Regions from separate parts of the Paenibacillus sp. sg306046 genome, predicted to be linked through region 1. Evidence: riboswitches for the same ligand, from Rfam matches in the RefSeq annotation. Region 1 holds a riboswitch; each other region holds the start of a gene.

Region 1 (4,836 bases):
AACCGTCTGAAATAGTAGAGGGATCTTGCCAGTGCGAAGTGTCTTTATGTGAATACCCGAATCAACGGTCAGCAGCGCTGCCGATGGCTCGGGTTGTTTGCGATGCGTCTTGCCGCTGAGCCAGCGGCCAGGCTGCCGCTGAGCCAGCAGCGTGGCGCTTGCTTTAAGGAAGCCGCGCTACGGGCAGCGACGGCGGGCGGCGCAGCCGTCCGTGCAGCTTGCTGAGCAGCAAGCCGACAGCCGCCGGGACAAGGAAATACGCGAAGCCTGTGGCCGCTTGCAGCGTGTTCCCGTCGTATACCAGCGACAGTCCCATCAAAATGCTGTCCATCGACGCATGGGCGAAGACGGCCGTCAGAAAGCCGTAACGGAGAAACACATACCCGAAGATGACGCCGATCACGGTGACTTCGATCAGCCGTGTATACACCGGATAAATCGGGTATTGCGTGTGGCTCATCGCCCAGATGACGCTGGGGATCAAGACGGCTACAGCCGGGCTGCGGGTCAACCGCAGCAACAGCGATACGCCGAGCAGCCGGTAAATTGCCTCCTCCGAAATGGCTGCCGACCAGGCAAGCAGCGGGAACAGCGCCGGCTGCCTCATGTTGTAGACGGAGTCGGACGGATCATTCACCGCCCACACGTCGAATACGGCCGAGGCGGACACAAACAGCATCTGCTGGACGCCGAGTATAAACAGGCCTATGACATAGCCGTCCTGCATGGATTGCTTGGCTTGCGCGCCAAAGTCGTCGTCCCTCCAGACCGGCCATGGACGTTTGCCGCTGTTTTGCATCAGCCGGCCGCCCGCGAGCATCGCGAAATACGTCGAGACGGCCATCAGCGTGACATAAATGTTGATGATCCATAAATAAAGGATAGCGTTAAGATCTGACGGGCCGCTTCCATGAGTCGTGCGGAACGCAGGCAGCATATTGAAATTGTTCAGTACGTACAAGGCGAGAAAAACAAGCGCGAGCACAAGCCCGCGGGTAAACGTAATTTGCCGCCGCTGACGGATGACGATAAAGAGCGCGGCCAGCGCCATAGCCAGCGAAGCAAGCAAGCTGATGCGGGTCAGCAAGCCGGACATGTCATCCTGCTGCTCCTGCCAGCTCAGGAAGCTGTCCGGCGGCGGAAATACCGGGCGGAAGGCGATGACCTTCCCGCCAGCGATTTGCAGCTGCAGCTCCAGCGGCGCTTCGCCGATTCGCTCCGTTTTGCTGACGAAGACAAGCACCGCTTCGCCCGCCGGGTTGCTCCTGTTACGCTGCGTGAAGCCTGCTAGGTCGAAGCCCATGTCGCGCACCGCTTGCTCGGCGGCAGCCTCCGGGCTGCTTTCCAGCGTTGGCAGCGTTTCGGTGCGGGCAGTGGGCGCTTTGTATGCGCTGAAGCTCAGCAAGCTGCCGGTCGTGAAATTTACGCCCGCATAATACGTCGCTGCGCCATCCTGAATTTCCACCTCGTAAAAATCGAGCGGGAAGCGCGCCGCGAATCGGGCTTGGTATTCCTCAGCCAGCTTCGCCTGCTGCAAGTATCCGCTGCGCGACATCGACGACTGGAACAGCGTATGGGCGGTGTACGTCTGCGACAGGCCGAAGCGGCGGTCGATGAAGGCGGCGGCCGCCTCCACGGCGGCCTGCTTGCTGATTGCAGGACCGGCCGGCGGTTTCGCGTTTTCGGAGGGACGCTTGTCGAACAACGGAGCGGCATAGGACAAGCCGAAATAAAGCAGCAGCCCGATAAGGGCGAGCAGCAGCGGGGGGCGGTGCTGAAAGGTTGGCATGGCGCACTCCTTGTCCGGTTCAAAATTAGGCCGAGTCCGGCACAGACTCATCATGTAGCCGTTGCTGGTGGGCCTGATCAGCCTGCATTTGTATTGTATTCGCAGCACAGCTCATCCATGCTTGCTGATAATTGTATGATAACACGCGTAAGAACCGGAAAAAACAAGCGAGCGCAAGCGCCGACCGTATGGGATCGCTTACATATACTGCGGACTCGCTTTATTCGCGTACAAAGGGGAAAAACAGCTTTGTACTTCTGTTCAAACCCGCTTATAATTCATATGAATTGAATCGCAAAGCCGAATTTCAAAGATGCCGCTTTTGCATCGCGCATTGAAAACGGGGGAACCATGAAACTTGGGGTGAATTCCGTGCCCGGCCGTCAGGCTGCGGGGCATGGATAGGGTGCCTGTACATCCGAATCCGACAGCTAACCTCGTAGGCTTGTATGCAGGAACCTTGTACACAGCACTGGGTTTCCCGTGCTTTTTTTGTTGTTCACAAACGGTAATGAGGTGCCCCATGAGATGAAAAAAAACGCTCACGCCGTGAAAAAATTCGAACTGACGCCGCCGCAAATTCTTGTAGCCGGCTTTGCCGCGATCGTCTTGCTGGGTACGGTGCTGCTTATGCTGCCTGTCTCGGCGGCCGACGGCAATCCGACGCCGCTGCTTGATGCGTTGTTTACGGCAACCTCGGCGACCTGTGTCACCGGACTTGTCGTGGTGGATACCGGGCTGCACTGGTCGTTGTTCGGCAAAGTGGTCATCGCCGTGCTGATCCAGGTCGGAGGTCTCGGCTTTATGACGATGTCAACCTTGTTTGCATTTATGCTTAAGAAGCGGATTTCGCTCAAGGAGCGGCTGATCCTGCAGGAAGCGATGAATCAGGGCAGCATGGAAGGCATCATACGTCTGATTCGCAAGGTGCTGATTTATTCGCTGACGATCGAAGTGGCGGCCGCGGTCGTGCTGGCGATCCGTTGGTCGTTTGACCTCGGACTGGTCCGGGGGATCGGCTACGGTGTGTTTCACGCCATTTCGTTTTTTAATAATGCGGGCTTTGATTTATTCGGCCCGGTGACGGGACCGTTTTCCGGTTTGACTGCATACGCCGCTGATGTCACGGTAAATGTCGTGTCGATGGCGCTTATTGTGCTGGGAGGACTCGGGTTTGTCGTGTTGTCGGATTTGCTGGAGCTGAGGAAAAGGTCGTTCAGGCAAAAGCATAAGCTGTCGCTGCACTCCAAGGTGGTGCTGTCGGCAAGCGGTCTGCTGATCGCGCTTGGCGCCGTCGTCATTTTTATGTTCGAATATTCCAATACGCGAACGCTTGGGCCACTCGGCTGGGACGGCAAGCTGCTGGCCTCCTTCTTTCAATCCGTATCGCCGCGGACCGCTGGCGCCAATACCGTCGATATAGCCGGGCTGCGCCAGGCGACCCAGTTTTTCATCATCATTCTGATGTTTATTGGAGCTTCGCCCGGCTCAACGGGCGGCGGAGTGAAGACGACGACGTTTACAGTGCTTGTCGGAGCCATGATGGCGATGATTCGGGGCAAGGAGGACATCGTGTTATTCCGGTACCGTCTCGGCAAAGACCGGATTTTGAAGGCGATCACGCTGACGATGCTGGCGTTGTTTCTGGTGATGACGGTGACGATGCTGCTGTCGACGACGGAGGATCACAGCTTCCTGATGATTTTGTTCGAGGTTGTCTCGGCATTCGGCACGGTCGGGCTCAGTATGGGACTGACGCCCGAGCTGTCAAGCTTCGGCAAGGTGCTGATTGCGTTTACGATGTTTGCCGGCCGTCTGGGATTGCTGACGCTTGCTTATGCGCTCACGCCCAAAGCCGAGAAAGAGCTGTACAGATACCCGGAAGGGAAAATCACCATCGGATAGGGGAAAAGACACAGGATGAAACGCAGTCAATATGCAGTCATCGGTTTGGGCCGATTCGGCTCCAGTTTGGCCAAAGAGCTGATCAAGCTTGGCTATGAGGTTATGGGCATTGATAAGGATGAGGAAGCGGTTGAGGCGCTGAGTGATGAGCTAACCCATGTAGTCGTAGCCGATTCGACGGACGAGGACGTGATTCGGTCGCTAGGTCTGCGTAACTTTGACTGTGTGGTTGTGTCCATCGGCGACGATATCCAGGCGAGCATTTTAACGACGATTTTGCTCAAGGATACCGGGACGAAGATGGTCGTAGCCAAAGCGCTGTCCGAGCTGCATGGCAAGGTGCTGGACAAGATCGGCGTCGATCGCGTCATTTTCCCGGAACGCGATATGGGCGTTCGGGTGGCGCATCAGCTCGTTTCGCCGAACTTGCTCGATTATATCGAGCTGTCCAGCGAATATACGATTGCCGAGCTGACCGTGCCGCGCTGTCTGAACGGGCGGACGCTCAAGGATCTCGACACGCGGGCCAAATACGGCTGCAGCATCGTTGCTATTAATAAGAAGGAAGGCGTCATTATCGCCCCGACGGCGACCGATTCGGTGGAGGAGAAGGACGTGATGGTCATCATCGGCACAAATGATCAGATCGACCACTTCGAGAAGGCCGTTATCCGCTAAGCGGGGCCGGCGCGCTTTTGCCGCCGGATTCAGCCTGAACCGGGCGTCGCCCGCTGCCGCTGCTGGCAGTGCTTGACCGCCAGCTCAATAAACAGCCGAATCGGCGGCTCCAGGGCGGCCTCCTCCGTATACAGGAGCGAGGTCGTTCTTTTTGTTTGCTCCAGCTCGGGGATAAAGCGGACGATCAGGCCGTTATTTTCCACCAGCGTATGGCGCAGGTAGGACTCCGGCAGCAGGGTGGCCGTCTGACAGGTGGCGGCCAGACGAATGATCGCCTCGAACGAGTCGATCTCCATTTTCACATCGGGATGGACGCCGCACCGGTGAAACATCTCGTCCATCAGCACCCGGTACCAGGTGCCGCGCGAGAACAAAATCATCGGCAGCTCATGCAGCTCCGCAATCGTCAGCTCGGAACGGTCCACATACGGATGGTCGGCGGGCAGCACGAGGCAGAGCGGATC
Region 2 (4,836 bases), on a different contig from region 1:
ATAAAATTTTTCAAAGAGCGAGACATTTGTATGAGGAGGGCTTTGCCTTCCGCTCGCTGCTGTCGCCGATGCCGGCCTTGTTTGAGCGCAAGCTGACCTGCAACGATTATTACTTGCTCGACGAGGCATTTATGCAGACGACGCTGATGCAGTGGACACTGGAGCAGGACGAAGTGCTGGCAGACCTGTGCAGCCGGTTCCTGCAGCGGCGCTTGTTCAAGTATGTGACGCTGGAGAGGTTGGATGTGGACGTGCTGGAGCGGCTGCGGGAGCAGTTGACGGCGGCAGGCATTGATCCGGTTTACTACCTTGAGGTGGATTTTCCTTCGGACCAGTCTTACGATGTATACCGGCCGGGAGAGCAGGATGAGAAGCTACCCATTTTGTTGCTTGATTCGCATGACCAGCTGACGGAAATCTCACATAAATCAGAAATTGTCCGTTCGATCAGCGGCATCCAGATGGGAAAATACCATCTTTATTACCCTCAGGAGCTGCTGGTGAAACAGCGGCTTCACCTGGATCGCGACTTGCGGGAGCTGCTGCAGCTATAACCTGGTCTTAATTCCTTCTATATAATAAGCAGACAACACAAAGGAGATTGTTATGTTAATCGACACCCATGCGCACCTGAATGCCCCTGAATTCGATGAAGACCGACATGAAGTGATTGCCCGCGCGCAGGAAAACGGAATTCGTCGAATTGTGAATATCGGCTTCAACCGTGAAACGATTCCGACTTCGCTGGCGCTTGCGGAACAGTATGCATTTATTTATTCGACAGTTGGCTGGCATCCGACGGACGCCAAGGATATGACGGATGACGATCTGGTCTGGCTTGAATCGCTGTGCGCTCATGAGAAGGTTGTGGCAATTGGCGAAATCGGACTCGATTATTACTGGGATACGTCGCCCAAGGATGTTCAGGATCGCGTGTTTCGTGAACAAATCAGGCTGGCGCGCCGGGTAGGACTGCCGATTGCGATTCATAACCGCGATGCGCACCATGATGTGGTGCAGACGCTGCAGGAGGAACGGGCTGCCGAGGTCGGCGGCGTCATGCATTGTTACTCCGGCAGCTGGGAGACGGCCAAGCTTTGTCTGGATATGAACTTCTATATTTCGTTCGGCGGACCGGTTACGTTCAAAAACGCCCGGCAGCCGAAGGAGGTGCTCGCTCAGGTGCCGCTTGAACGGCTGCTGATCGAAACGGACGCGCCTTACTTGACGCCGCATCCGTATCGGGGCAAACGTAACGAGTCTGCTTATGTGCGGCTGGTAGCTGAAGCGGCAGCGGAAATTAAAGGGATTTCTATGGAGGAATTGGCGGAGATTACGACGCAGAACGCGATGAGACTTTTTAAGATTTCGTAGCCAAGAGAGAGGAAGAAAGCGTATCCAAAAATGGAGATACGAATCGCGATTCAAGAAAATTGAAGATAATCCGTTAAAAAACTGCGTCACAACGAGAAATAGATGGATTTTACTTCTAAAAAAGCTCTAATAATGCCGAATTCGAATCAAATTCGCTCTTTTTTTCGAAGTTTGTATACTTTACAAGTTCAGCCTCGGCGTCGTACACTCAATAATAACTTCATACGATCACACTTTTTCCAACATCGCTGAGTTTCCGCAAGGGAAACGGGGGAACCACATCACGGCGGTCGGATTACGACACCGGGATGTTTTTTTAAGGGGTGAATCCTCGGGCACATCATTGTGCCGGAGGTAGGGCGACTCTCAAGTCCGAATCCGTCAGCTAACCTCGTAAGCGTCTAGAGAGAGGTAACGATTGTCGTGTGCTTAACTTTTCATTTGGGTCAAATGAAAAAAGTCACGGGAAGGTTCCTCTTCTCCGCGACTTTTTTGTGTTTCCCCGTAGATGGGATAAATGTCCAAGCACGTTCGTAACGATGCGCCCGAAGGGGGGACGTAGCAGGCAAGTGGCGGCTCTGATGACAGCGGAAGAAACGTTGGGAATTGCATTCCAAACAATTTACCATAGTCGCGTCAGACTCTAATCATGCATAACACTCAAAATGGCGAGGCTTTAAGGAGGACCGAACAAGTGGGAGCTGGAACAACTGAGCAAACCCATGAAAGACGATCATCCAGCATGACCTTCGCGTTGCGATGGAAGCATGGAAACTTGCGTATGATCACGTTAAGCGTTTTGACTTCATTCGCTATGACTTTCATGTTCTTAATGATGTTGCACGGTACGGCTGTCAAGCGCGTATCGCTTGTTGTTGACGGACAGGAGCGCACGTTCCAAACCCGTGGAGAGCAGCTGCAACAAATTCTGGATGAGCAAGGGATCGCGGTTGCCGATCACGATCGGCTGTCGCATGAACGGGATTCGAAGATCAAGTCGGGGGACCGGATTACCGTTACTCGCACGACACCGGTACAGCTTACGGTGGACGGGGAGACGAAGACGGCGTATACGGTCGGCAAGACGGTAGCCAGTGCGCTGCAGGAGCTGGATGTGACGCTTGGCGAACTGGATAAGGTTGTGCCTGCGCTGGACAGTGAAATTAGTGCGCAGAGCGCGGTGAAAGTGGTCCGCGTGAAGAAGGAAGAAGGCGAGCTGCATGAAGCGATCGCGTATGAAACGGTCAAGCAGGATGACGCCAAGCTGTTGAAGGGCAAGGAGCAGGTCGTTCAAGAGGGTCAGGAAGGTTTGAAGATCAAGAAAACCGAGAAGCTGTTTGAGGATGGCGTACTGGTCTCGGAAGAAGTGATTGGCGAAGCTGTACAAACGCAAAGCAAAAAACGTATTGTCGCTGTAGGCACCAAAAGCCCGGTTGTCGCGTTGTCAGCCTCCTCGCCGACGGTGGAGGAACTGACGAAAAACGGAGTGAATTTCGGTTATAAGCAAGTGATTAAAAATGTTACGCTGACCGCGTATTCCGCTGGTAAGGAATCGACGGGCAAGGATGCAAGCCATCCGCAATATGGCGTAACGTCTTCGGGTGCGAAGGTAACGGAAGGTCGCACGATTGCAGTCGATCCTAAAGTAATCCCGATCGGCTGGTGGGTCTATATCGACGGGATCGGCTTCCGCCGGGCTGAAGATACGGGCAGCGCCGTAAAAGGGAACAAGATTGACGTCTTCTTCCAAAGTGATAGCTATGCCGACAAATTTGGCGTTAAACGCGGATATACGGTATATATCATCGGACCGAAGAAGCCGTCTGCTGATTAGGAACATGCAATTCGGGAAGACTGGTAGTCCATATAGATTAACGGATCAAGAAGAGGCGCTTACCGCCCTCTTCTTTTTCCATGTGTACGAATTCGGAAAGGAGCATCGAGCTTGATCAAGGAAATTATCGTAGTCGAAGGCAAGGACGATACAGTCGCCATCAAACGTGCGGTCGAAGCGGAAACGATCGAAACCGGCGGCTCGGCGATCAATGACAGCATTATCCGGCGCATCCGGCTGGCGCAGGAGCGCCGGGGCGTCATCATCTTCACCGATCCGGATCATGCGGGAGAACGAATCCGTAAAATTATCGCGCGCGCGGTTCCTGGCGCCAAGCATGCGTTTCTGACCCAGCAGGCCGCAACAAGCAAGGGAGATATCGGAGTCGAAAACGCCTCCGTGGAGGCGATCCGGTCTGCGCTCGCCAACGTGCGAACCGATTGTCCTGAAGCGGCGTCGGAGATCGCGTGGGACGACCTGCTGGAAGCCGGGCTGATCGTGCATCCTCAGGCTGCGGCCAGACGGCTGGCGATGGGCAACCGGCTCGGCATCGGGTATTGCAACGGCAAGCAGTTCTACAACCGCTGCCGAATGTTTCAAATTTCGCGCGCGGAATTCGACGAGGCCCGGCGTGAGCTGGAGCAGGAAGCACAGAAGGAGGCGGAATCATGAGCCAGCAGTCCAACTTTCCGTCCGGACAAGCGGCCGGCGACATTGCATCGCCCAAGCGGACGAAGGAATTGATGCAGAAGTACGGGTTCACTTTGAAGAAAAGCCTGGGACAAAATTTTCTCATTGACCAAAATGTGCTGAACCGGATTGTATCGGCGGCTGAGCTGGATGCTACGAAAGGGGCGCTTGAGATCGGCCCCGGGATCGGAGCATTAACCCAGCAGCTGGCCAAGCAGGCGTCCAAGGTTGTGGCCGTCGAGATTGACCAGCGTCTTCTTCCGATGCTGGAGGAAACGCTGGCCCCGTATCCGCATGCGTCCGTCGTACATGGCGATGTGCTGAAGGTTGACTTGCAAGCTTTATTTGCCGAGCATTTCCAAGCCGTGGACAAGGTGAGCGTTGTCGCCAATCTGCCTTATTATGTCACGACGCCGATTTTGATGAAGCTGCTGGAGGAACGGCTGCCGCTTGAAAACATCGTCGTCATGATTCAGAAGGAAGTGGCCGAGCGGATGGCCGCGAAGCCTGGAGGCAAGGAGTACGGCTCGCTCAGCATTGCCGTGCAATATTATTGCCAGCCGGAGCTGGTAGCGATCGTTCCGCAGACGGTGTTTATTCCGCAGCCGAATGTGGATTCGGCAGTGATCAAGCTGAAGGTGCGGCAGGCGCCGGCGGTGGCCGTCGCTGATGAAGCATTTTTCTTCGAGGTCGTGCAGGCGAGCTTTACCCAGCGCCGCAAAACGATCTACAACAACCTGGCAGCCAAATATTTTACAAAGGATACGAAGCCGGAACTGGAGCGGCTGCTGCAGAAAGCGGGCATCGACCCTTCGCGCCGCGGCGAGACATTGTCGATGGAAGAATATGCGGTCTTGTCCGCCGCCTTGTTGGCACATCTCGGCAGCGCCGCCAAGCCGGACGGCCGGGCATAGGCGAATCGTCTGCACCATTTGCCC
Region 3 (4,836 bases), on a different contig from region 1:
TTCAGGAAAGGCAGGATGTAATAGTCGGCTCCGAATTTACCAGCATTAGCTCCAGCGACAAGGATGACAATACCAAGCATGGCCATCCAAGGGTTTGTGCTGATTGTGCCAGCGAACATAAACATGAAGTTCATCAGCAGTCCGAAAAACATTGCGGCTGTTGTCAGAGCGCCAAGGATGAGGCCGAGTCCGACCAGAAATTCACCAAGCGGGATCAGGAAGTTGAAAATCTTGGCATTCGGCAAAGCAAAGGTTTCGATAAAAGCAGTGTAGGTCGGATAAATCAATTCCTTCGTTGTTTTGTCGGCTACCGGGTTGGCGACGGCATTTTTCAAAAATCCGCCTGCGTTAAACGGCGTTGCTGCGGTCAGCTTTTCCCAACCGTGGATCATCCAGTCAAAGCCAAGGTACAATCTGAGGAAGGTCAGCAATACGGCAGCGTATCGGTTTTCTCTGAGCCAGTTCATCATGTGAATCATCTCCTTTGTTTATCTGACTTCAGTATAAGCTTGCCGCGCAATAAAATAAGTGAAAAAAATCACAAACAAATATCTTTTTCAATTGCTTATGGAAAATCAGTGCTGGCGTGTGCGCGCAATCAGGTCTGAAACGGTCACAAACTGGTAGCCGCGGGCCTTCAGATCGGGCAAAATGACACGAAGAGCGGCCACGGTTTGACTGCAGTCTCCTTCGAGATCGTGAAACAGGATGATGTCCCCGTTATGCACATTGCCGAGCACCTGCTGTACAATTTTATCCGCACCCGGCTTGCGCCAATCCTTCGTGTCCTGGTACCAGGACCACATGACGACGGTCAGCTTGTCTTCTTTCATCGAGCTCAGCAGTTGATCGTTATAGAAGCCGCCGGGAGGACGGAATACGTGAGGCATCTGCTCGGTAATATCAAAAATCACTTCCTGCGTATGGCGAATTTCACGGACGAGCCGGTCAGGCGGATAGTTTTTCAAATAATGATGGTCGAAAGTATGGTTGGCAATTTCATGCCCTTCATTAACTTCACGAATTGCGATCGCCGGGTACATTTGAACCCGTTTGCCAAGCACGAAGAAAGTCCCCTTGGCTTCATAAGCATGCAGCAGGTCGAGAATTTGCGGCGTATACAGCGGATTTGGCCCGTCGTCGAACGTGAGGGCGATCAGCTTCTGGTCCGTTTCCACCTTCCAGACGACCTCTTCCTGGCCAGGCACCCTGGTTGTTGCCCCATAAGCCGTTGCCTGAGCAGCCGCAGCCGCTGTGAGCGAGCGAGTCTCCGGCGCGCCCGGCGGTCCGGCTTCCACTGGAGAAGGGACGGCGAGCAGACAGCCGCTAAGCAGCAGCAACGTTCCCCGATAGGCGATCCGTGTCGTTATGCTTTGACAAATTCCCACCTGCATCACTCCCCATAGCTTGTCAGCTGTTAGTGTCCGATGAAGGGAGCCGTAATATGCAGCTTGTCGAATGGATAATACCGGAGGCGGCGAGTTCCGGCCAGACTGCGGATCAAGGTCAAGTTGTCCCCCCATAAACAAAAAACAGCGATCCGAGGATCGCTGTGCGGCTGCTTCTCTCTGTCTGGCAGGGATCAGGAAGCGAGGATGTACACCTTGACCTGCTGAATGCCAAAGGTCATCGCCTGCTGGCGGCTTTGGGGGAGAAAGATATCGATTTTGTTGCCTTTAATCGCGCTGCCGGTATCGCTTGCTATGGCATACATGCCTCCGACCGGCAACCCGTCATGGGAATAACCTTCCACATAAACCTTGCTGCCAAGCGGAATGACGTTCGGATCGACGGCAATCGTACCCAGCTTCAGATGGTTGCCCATATAGTCAAGGTTGTAGCCGCCATTTTCGGCAGGACTTGCCGTATAGGCAGAGGCTTTAGCCTCAATAACTTTGGAGTAGTTCATAGCGATAGCCATCGTCTGAGGGCGGTACCAGGCCGGAGCATGATATTGACCGTCTGTTGACAAAATGGCGATCCGGTTTTGTCCGTCCCATTGGATATGGGTACCGAACGTATCGGCCAGCAGACGAAACGGCAAGTACACACGGCCATCTACGATGGAGGCAGGTGTGTCCAGCGCAGCCGTCTGTTCGTTGATCTTGGCTTGGCGATCGCCGGTCGTCAGTGTTAGCTTTTCCTCGGCATTGCTGACGGTAAGTGCGATCTGCGAACCGACCTTCTGCCATTGAATATCGAAGCCTAGCTTGTCAGCCATGGCCCGAACCGGCACCTGCAGCTTGGAATTGCTGTCAACCAACGGCTGTGAATCAGGGAATTGCATGAGCTGGTCATTCAACTGCACCTTGATATCGGTGTCTGCATGATTGACCTCAGCCTGAGCGGGCGTGGAAGCGGCCAGCGATGCAGGCAGCAAAAATAAGCTTGCCAGCAGCACGGTGTTCAAAAATTTATTCAACTGTTTTCCCTCCTGTCGAGCCTCCGAGGTTAGTTGTCGGGTTCGGGAAGAGGATTTTCCCTAAGCTCGATTCGGCAGCAAGGCTGCTGGAATCGTCTATTCACCCCATGTGATGCGTCCCCCGTACGTTCAGAACAAACTGTTCGATTCGGCTTTTAAGACTTTACCATAGCGCTTCCAGCCCTTCAATGCATAAATCCATCCAGCTTTCCCAGCAGGATTACCGTGTCCGGCAATCGGATGATACAATAGACAGAAGAAAGCAATCGAAGAGGAGGGCTGATATGTATAAACGAGACTATATTATGCGGCTTATCGAGCAGACGGCAAAGGTGATCGGGCAGGTCATGCACATGCGGGGCCGGGCGCTTCAGGAACGGATGGACATTTTACATCAGGCGATGAAGCGGCTGGTCGGTCTGGATACCCGGCTGCTGCAGGCGCTTGCGGTCCGTGATTTGCTGGAGCTTATTTCCCAGGGGGGGCGGCCTGATGTCGGCAAAGCGCTGGCTATGAGCGATATGATGCTGGCCCGCGGCGCATTGCTGCAGGAAGCGGGGCAGTCCGGTCAGGCCGCCCAGGAGGCGGCCAGATGGGCGGAACTGCTGCTGCTTGTGCGCGCCGATGAAGAGGATCGCACGATGCAGGCGGAAATCGACACGCGGATCGAAGCGGCGCTGGCGCTTGTAGGCCGCAGTCCGCTGGGCCAGGAGGCGCTTGATCTGCTGATCCCTTATTATGAAGAAACAGGCCGGTTCGCTAAAGCGGAGGATGCGCTGTTTCACCGTTTGTCCGCAGATGAAGGCTTGCAGCGGGCAGATCGTGCGGATTCCGATCGGCTGGATGTACTGGAACGCGGACTGATGATGTATGCCAGATGGGCCGAGCTGGAGGGGCATCAGCTGGCCGCCGGGGGGCTGACTGCCGAAGAAGTGGAGCAAAGTCAGCGCGAACTCGTAGAAATGAAAAATAGTGCTGTTAATAACCGGTAATTGGTTCCATTCGGTGTCAAGAAATACGAACTATATTTGCTCGGTATTTATCGAATGTTCGTGTTTTTGAGTTGACATGGCATGTTAATCCCTGCTAAACTGAGAGAGCAGAAAACAAGGCCTGCCGCAGGCTGGTCATAAGTTGAATAGTCTCGTATAACATCGGGAATACGGCCCGAAAGTTTCTACCCGAAAACCTTAAATTTTTGGACTACGAGTAAGCGTTGAATCAGAGGTCGGCACAAGTTGTGCTTGGCCTTAACTTGCGCTTAGGGATGTTTCTCGTCGTCCTTCCGATAGCTGGTATGTTGTTGCCGGTTATCCGAGGACGCTTTTTAGATTATAGAAGATATAAGGAAGTAACTTACACTCAACGCCGCCTGACAGTTAGCGGCATACGGAGGTTAACATGGCTGTGCAAGTTGGCGTAATTATGGGAAGCCAGTCGGATTGGGAAACGATGAAGCATGCGTGTGATATTTTGGATGAGCTGGGCGTGGCCTACGAGAAGCGGGTCGTGTCGGCTCACCGTACGCCTGATCTGATGTTTGAATACGCTGAAACCGCGATCGAGCGCGGTCTCAAGCTGATTATCGCCGGAGCCGGCGGCGCCGCTCACCTGCCGGGTATGGTTGCGGCGAAGACGGTGCTGCCGGTCATTGGCGTGCCTGTGAAATCTTCAACGATGAGCGGACTGGATTCCTTGTATTCGATCGTGCAGATGCCTGGCGGGGTGCCGGTAGGCACGATGGCGATCGGGCAAGCGGGTGCGACCAATGCAGGGCTGTATGCGGCGCAAATTTTGGCGGCATTTGACCCTGAGCTGCAGCGGAAGCTGACCGAGCGGCGCGAGCGGATTGCACAGACGGTCATCGAGAAGAGCGTGCTGGCATGAGTCTGAATGCGGGACAGGAAACGCGGGCTTATGACGCGGCCAAGGTGATTGCGCCGGGCGGAACGATCGGCGTGCTCGGCGGCGGACAGCTGGGCCGGATGCTGGCGCTGGCCGGCAGCGCGATGGGGTACCGGTTCGTAACGCTGGACCCGACGCCGGATTCGCCTTGCGGACAAGTAGCCGCTCGGCAGGTGACGGCGGCTTATCACGATGTGGACGCTGCGCGGCAGCTGGCCGAGCTGGCGGATGTCATTACGTATGAATTCGAAAATGTCGATGCGAGCGTGACCGATCTGCTCATGCAGGAATCGTACGTGCCGCAGGGCAGCCGGCTGCTGTACACGACACAGCATCGGCTGCGCGAGAAGCGGGCGATTGAGGCGGCGGGCGTCAAGGTTGCGCCATACGCCGAAATTCGCAGCGCGGACGAGCTGCGCGAGGCGGTCGCAAGGTTCGGGCTGCCCTGTGTGCTCAAGACGGCTACTGGCGGCTATGACGGCAAGGGCCAGTGGGTGATCCGCAGCGAA
Region 4 (4,836 bases), on a different contig from region 1:
GAACGGAAAGCGGAGCTGCACTTCCGCAGTCTGGACAACAGGCTCAGGCGCGCGCGAACGCTGCTGCAGCGCAGCTTCGGCAGCGAGACGGTCACCGTGATGCGGGTCGTCAACCGGCTGATCCGGATTCAAGGCTTGCGCAACCATCCGTTAAATGAATTGCTGTGCGAGCAGCTCGGGCTGCGGCCCGGCTATTATGTGCATCCGAGTTTGATGAATTTGGAGTTTTCGCCTGACCAATACCAGGACCTTGGAACCGATTATCTGTTTATTTTTGAGCCGGAAGCCGGAACGCCAAATGCTTCGGTATGGCGGCAGCTGCAAACAACGCCCGAATGGCACGCCAGCCTCGCGGTTTCCCGCAGCCGGACCCGGTTTACCTCCAACTGGGCGATGCTCAGCTGGTCCCCGCAGGGCAGAGCGCAGATCGTAAATGAGCTTCTCGCCTTGAGCGCCGTCGCCCGCTAAAGCAAGCACGGGCGGCGTGTTTGTCAGGCCGGTGCTATCGCCTTTCCTCAATGTAAAAAACACATGCTCCGGCACTGGCTCCGAAGCATGTGTTTTAGGTTAGCGGCCGAGCTGCTCGGCCAGCAGCATCAGCACAAGACCTTGCCCGTACAACGTCGGGTACTGCGCGATTTCCTGATAAGCCTCCACGGTCTCCATCACCGGCGTCCCGCCGGATACGCCGGTTACCTCTCCCGAGGGCAGCGCCTTCGTCAGCACCGCCGACAGCGCCCGATCAGCCGCCTCCAGACATCCCGGGTCCAGCATATTCAGCTTGACCGCCTTCAGGATGCCGCAGGCGATGCCTGCGCTGCCGGACGTTTCCGGGTAAAAGTCGGCCCGGTCCATCACCGTCGCCCACAGCCCATCCGCCTGCTGGAAGCGAATCAGCCCCTGCATCAGCCTTGTGTAGCGTGCTGTCACCGCAGCGGGAATCGGGGCAAGCTCCCCGACCATCATCGGCGTCGCAACCGCAATCCAGGCGTTGGCGCGCGTCCATCTTGCTCCGGACATAAAATGGCGCTCGCTGCAGTTCCAGCCGTGAAACAGCACCCCGGTGTCCGGGTCCTGCAGCAGCTCCAGGTGCAGCTCCAGCTGGCGCAGCGCCTCGGCGATATAAGTCGGGTCTCCCGTCAGCCGTCCCATCCGGGCCATAAACAGCCCCGCCATAAATACCGTATCGGCCCACACCTGCTCCGGAAAGCTCACGTCCTCCGTCACCGTGTGCTCCCATGCGCCCTCCCTTGTCCGTGGCGCCTCATGGATCATCCAATCCGCCACCCGCCTAGCCGTCTGCAGCAGCACAGGGTCCCCTGTATGACGGTACAGCTCAGGGAAAATGGCAAACGGCGCCATCGAGTTGATCACCTTGTTTGCTTCCGCCTGCTGCAAATGGTCCGTGGTCCATCGAATCAGCGTGTCCAGAATGTGCGGCTCCCCAAGCTGCTCGTAATAAGCCAGCATCGCAATGACGCCAACCCCCGGTACCCAATCCCAATGATGAATATCAAGTCCCCAGTTCCCCCGGTGATCGGCCAGCATATACGCGTACACCCGTTCGGCGGTTTGCCGCCATTGTTCATGCTCTGCGAGCTTGACCATTGCGTCGTCCTCCCTGGTTCAAAGGCTACACTATATGTATGAGCGGCGACGCGTTCAGATGAGTCGCAAATATACAACAACTTTTCCCACTCCTGTCATACGTTCAATGGCCTGTTCCTTGCGCCCGGTCGTTTTCGTTGCCCTCTGCTGCTTGTCCATTGCCAGTTGTCGCTTCGTTTAAGCAAGCTGCCAGCCGGGTAAACCTAAAATAAACCCGCCATCAGGCGGGTTCAGGCAGTCCTCCGGCTGCGAAAGCCGGGGACGGTGTATGTTTGTTCGAAAAGCAATCGTCATCCATTTCAAAAGGCCAGGCCGGACAATGTTCAGGGGGTCAGGCGCCGGCTGCAACCCGCTTGGCTCCCACATACCGTTTGCCCCAATAGCCGCCCGTCAAGCTGGCGAAGGAAACGCCCGCCGAGGACACGGAGGAAATAAACTGGCCGTTCCCTGCATAAATGCCGACGTGAAACACTTTGTTTTTTTCAGCGAAAAAGACCAGATCGCCTTCCTGCAGGTCCGTCACCGTTTGATCAAGATCCGCATACATGTCGGCAGAGGTACGGGGCAGCGAAACGCCCTTCTGTTGAAAAATGTAGCCGACAAATCCCGAGCAATCGAAGCCATTCAGCGTTTGTCCGCCATACACGTAAGGGGTGCCCACATATTGCGCAGCCGTTTGAATAAGCGACGGCGCCGGAGGGGCAGCCGCAGCCGGGGCTGGATTGGCTGACTTATACCAGGCTGGCGCATGGTAGTTGCCGTCTTCATTAATGATGGCGATCCGGTTGCTCGCATCCCACTGAACACGGTAGCCGAACGTTTCCGACACAAACCGCAGCGGCAGAAACACGCGCCCCTGCTCAAATCGGGCCGGCGTATCCATGGCTACCGGTTTGCCGTTGACGATCGCTTGCTTGTCTCCCGTTTGCAGCTGGATGGTTTGCTTGTCGCTCGTCAGCGTCACCTTGACCCGATCGGCCTCCTTGCTCCACTCCAGCTTGTAGCCGAGGTTTTCGACCAGCAGGCGCAGCGGAATTTGCAGCGTATTGGCCGTGTCAATAAACGGCTGCGCATCCGGAAAGTTAACCAGACTGTCATTGACCTGCACCTTGACTTCCGTTGAAGCGGCATGCGCCGACGTAGCGGCATAGCCGGAGACGAGCCCGGCAGCCGTCAGTGCGCATGAGAAAACAAGCGTTTTGTAAAAACGGTTCAAACGTATTCCTCCTGTAGCCTTCGAGGTTAGTTGACGGATTCGGAAGAGGTCGCTCCCTAGCTCGCTGGCGCAAGCATTCACCCCAAGTAAATCATCCCCCGTACCAGCCCTTCTGCTGAGCTGGATTCGGCCGTTTAATGTTGCTTGCTGTGCGGCAGCAAGGTTTGGACACAGAAATAAGCTCGATATGCAGCAGGCACATTGCCGCAGGCTCCCATTCAAGATCAGGAATTCCCACGCTTTCCCGCTTGCATACAGGGCTTATTCATGCAAGTCCCATTATAGAGGCCCGTACGGTAAAGTTCAACTAACCTGCGACCTATCCTGCAGGGCCCCCTTGTGCCGACAACCCTATCTCGTCTCGCGGTGCAAGGTCACACGTTTGAGGCGAGGGCAATACTTTTTAAGCTCCATCCGGCCTGGATGTGTTTTTTTGTTCTTGCTCGTCGTATAATTGCGGTCGCCCGTCTCGGTGCAAGCCAACGTCACAACAACTCTCATCTTGCATTCACCTCCCCCAGCTCCGCAACGGCTCCTGGGAACGGGTCTGCAAACCGGCTCCAAGGCTGCCCCAGCTCTTCGTCCGTCAGCAGCGCCGCATCCAGCGTTGCGGTAATCGCTTCTCGATCCATGCCGATCCCGATCAGCACCAGCTTGTTGATCCGATCCCCATATACCGGATGCCACGACTTCGCCAGCTCGGGGTCCTCCTGCAGCAGGCTCACCCGTTCCGCCTCCGGCAGCGCCGCAACCCAGTAGCCCGCCGGGCCAAATTGAATCGACGGTCCGGCCTGACTGAGGCTTTGTCCCATCTCGTTGCGGCTGGCGAGCCATGCCATCCCTTTGGCCCGGACGACCTCGGCGGGCCATTCCACCATCCAGCCCATCAGGCGCTGCGGATGAAACGGCTTGACCCGCTCGTAGACAAAGGAGGTGATCCCGTATTCCTCCGTTTCCGGCGTATGCTCCGGCTTCTCCAGCTCCTGCATCCAACCGGCCGATGCGCTCACGGCTTCAAAATCAAACAGCCCGGTGTTTAAAATGTCCGACGGCTGCACAACGCCCTGCTCAGCCCGGATCAGACGGGCGCGAGGCTGCAGCTTGCGCAGCACCGCCTCCAGCTCATCCAGCTCGTCCGCATCGACCTTGTCGCATTTATTCAGAATCAGGACGTCGCAAAATTCGATCTGATCAATCAGCAAGTCCACCACATCTCGCGTATCGTCCTCGCCGACCGCCTCGCCGCGCTCCAGCAGCGTTTCGCCGGAGGCATAGTCATGCCAGAACCGATACGCATCGACGACGGTCACCATCGTATCAAGCCGGCAATATTGGGACAGGTCAATGCCGCTCTCCTCATTCACATACGTAAAGGTTTGCGCAACCGGCAACGGCTCGCCAACTCCGGTCGATTCGATCAGCACATAATCAAAGCGGTCGGCTTTGGCCAGTCGCTCGACCTCGCGCAGCAAGTCCTCCCGCAGCGTACAGCAAATACAGCCGTTGGACATCTCGACAAGCGTTTCACTGGTGCGGGACAAGCCCCCTCCGTCGCGAATCAGCCCGGCATCTATATTCACCTCGCTCAAATCATTCACGATTACCGCTACCTTCAACCCGTCGCGGTTATGTAGCACGTGATTGAGAATTGTCGTCTTGCCCGCTCCCAGATAGCCGCTCAGCACCGTCACCGGAATTTGCTTTGTTGTCATCCTGTTGCTCAGCTCCAATTTGTAATTTTTACGAATAAATGTATTGTACAAACAAACGCCGGCTCTGTCAACCGGCAGGGGAAAAATCGGTATCGAGCGGTCGCGCTCCTTGCTACAAGCAAAAAGGCAGCCCTCAGGCTGCCCGCATACTCGATCCTCATTCGGTCTATACGTCACACCTGCATCGGCTAGACGCGGAAAAAATCGGACGGACTTTTGCCCGTCACCATCTTGAACACTTGGCTGAAATACGCGGCATTGCTAAAGCCGACCATCTCGCCGACCTCATACACCATATGC

What was found. A riboswitch is a leader RNA that binds a small molecule or an ion and turns the genes downstream of it on or off. The one in region 1 is predicted to bind cyclic di-AMP.
Positions count from the first base shown of each region.
Region 2: linked by a shared signal. The riboswitch ahead of AC6ROY_RS22220 (resuscitation-promoting factor) and the one ahead of AC6ROY_RS14395 (TrkH family potassium uptake protein) in region 1 are both predicted to bind cyclic di-AMP.
Region 3: linked by a shared signal. The riboswitch ahead of AC6ROY_RS21940 (stalk domain-containing protein) and the one ahead of AC6ROY_RS14395 (TrkH family potassium uptake protein) in region 1 are both predicted to bind cyclic di-AMP.
Region 4: linked by a shared signal. The riboswitch ahead of AC6ROY_RS02470 (C40 family peptidase) and the one ahead of AC6ROY_RS14395 (TrkH family potassium uptake protein) in region 1 are both predicted to bind cyclic di-AMP.

Region 1 covers NZ_JCAMRT010000012.1:155,290-160,125, forward strand. Annotated here, with positions in the region: gene AC6ROY_RS14390 (CPBP family intramembrane glutamic endopeptidase) at 164-1,789, opposite strand; cyclic di-AMP (ydaO/yuaA leader) riboswitch at 2,078-2,250, shown strand; gene AC6ROY_RS14395 (TrkH family potassium uptake protein) at 2,318-3,694, shown strand; gene AC6ROY_RS14400 (potassium channel family protein) at 3,710-4,372, shown strand; gene AC6ROY_RS14405 (LysR family transcriptional regulator) at 4,402-4,836, opposite strand, start outside.
Region 2 covers NZ_JCAMRT010000028.1:48,937-53,772, reverse strand. Annotated here, with positions in the region: gene AC6ROY_RS22230 (HD domain-containing protein) at 1-554, shown strand, start outside; gene AC6ROY_RS22225 (TatD family hydrolase) at 607-1,374, shown strand; cyclic di-AMP (ydaO/yuaA leader) riboswitch at 1,611-1,790, shown strand; gene AC6ROY_RS22220 (resuscitation-promoting factor) at 2,117-3,208, shown strand; gene rnmV (ribonuclease M5) at 3,320-3,880, shown strand; gene rsmA (16S rRNA (adenine(1518)-N(6)/adenine(1519)-N(6))-dimethyltransferase RsmA) at 3,877-4,812, shown strand.
Region 3 covers NZ_JCAMRT010000027.1:57,882-62,717, reverse strand. Annotated here, with positions in the region: gene AC6ROY_RS21950 (DoxX family protein) at 1-470, opposite strand, end outside; gene AC6ROY_RS21945 (polysaccharide deacetylase family protein) at 576-1,388, opposite strand; gene AC6ROY_RS21940 (stalk domain-containing protein) at 1,583-2,422, opposite strand; cyclic di-AMP (ydaO/yuaA leader) riboswitch at 2,426-2,586, opposite strand; gene AC6ROY_RS21935 (DUF6483 family protein) at 2,707-3,414, shown strand; purine riboswitch at 3,547-3,648, shown strand; gene purE (5-(carboxyamino)imidazole ribonucleotide mutase) at 3,824-4,309, shown strand; gene purK (5-(carboxyamino)imidazole ribonucleotide synthase) at 4,306-4,836, shown strand, end outside.
Region 4 covers NZ_JCAMRT010000002.1:102,735-107,570, reverse strand. Annotated here, with positions in the region: gene AC6ROY_RS02480 (ABC transporter substrate-binding protein) at 1-468, shown strand, start outside; gene AC6ROY_RS02475 (glycoside hydrolase family 88/105 protein) at 568-1,608, opposite strand; gene AC6ROY_RS02470 (C40 family peptidase) at 1,940-2,824, opposite strand; cyclic di-AMP (ydaO/yuaA leader) riboswitch at 2,825-2,966, opposite strand; gene rpmG (50S ribosomal protein L33) at 3,176-3,325, opposite strand; gene AC6ROY_RS02460 (GTP-binding protein) at 3,322-4,536, opposite strand; gene AC6ROY_RS02455 (response regulator) at 4,725-4,836, opposite strand, start outside.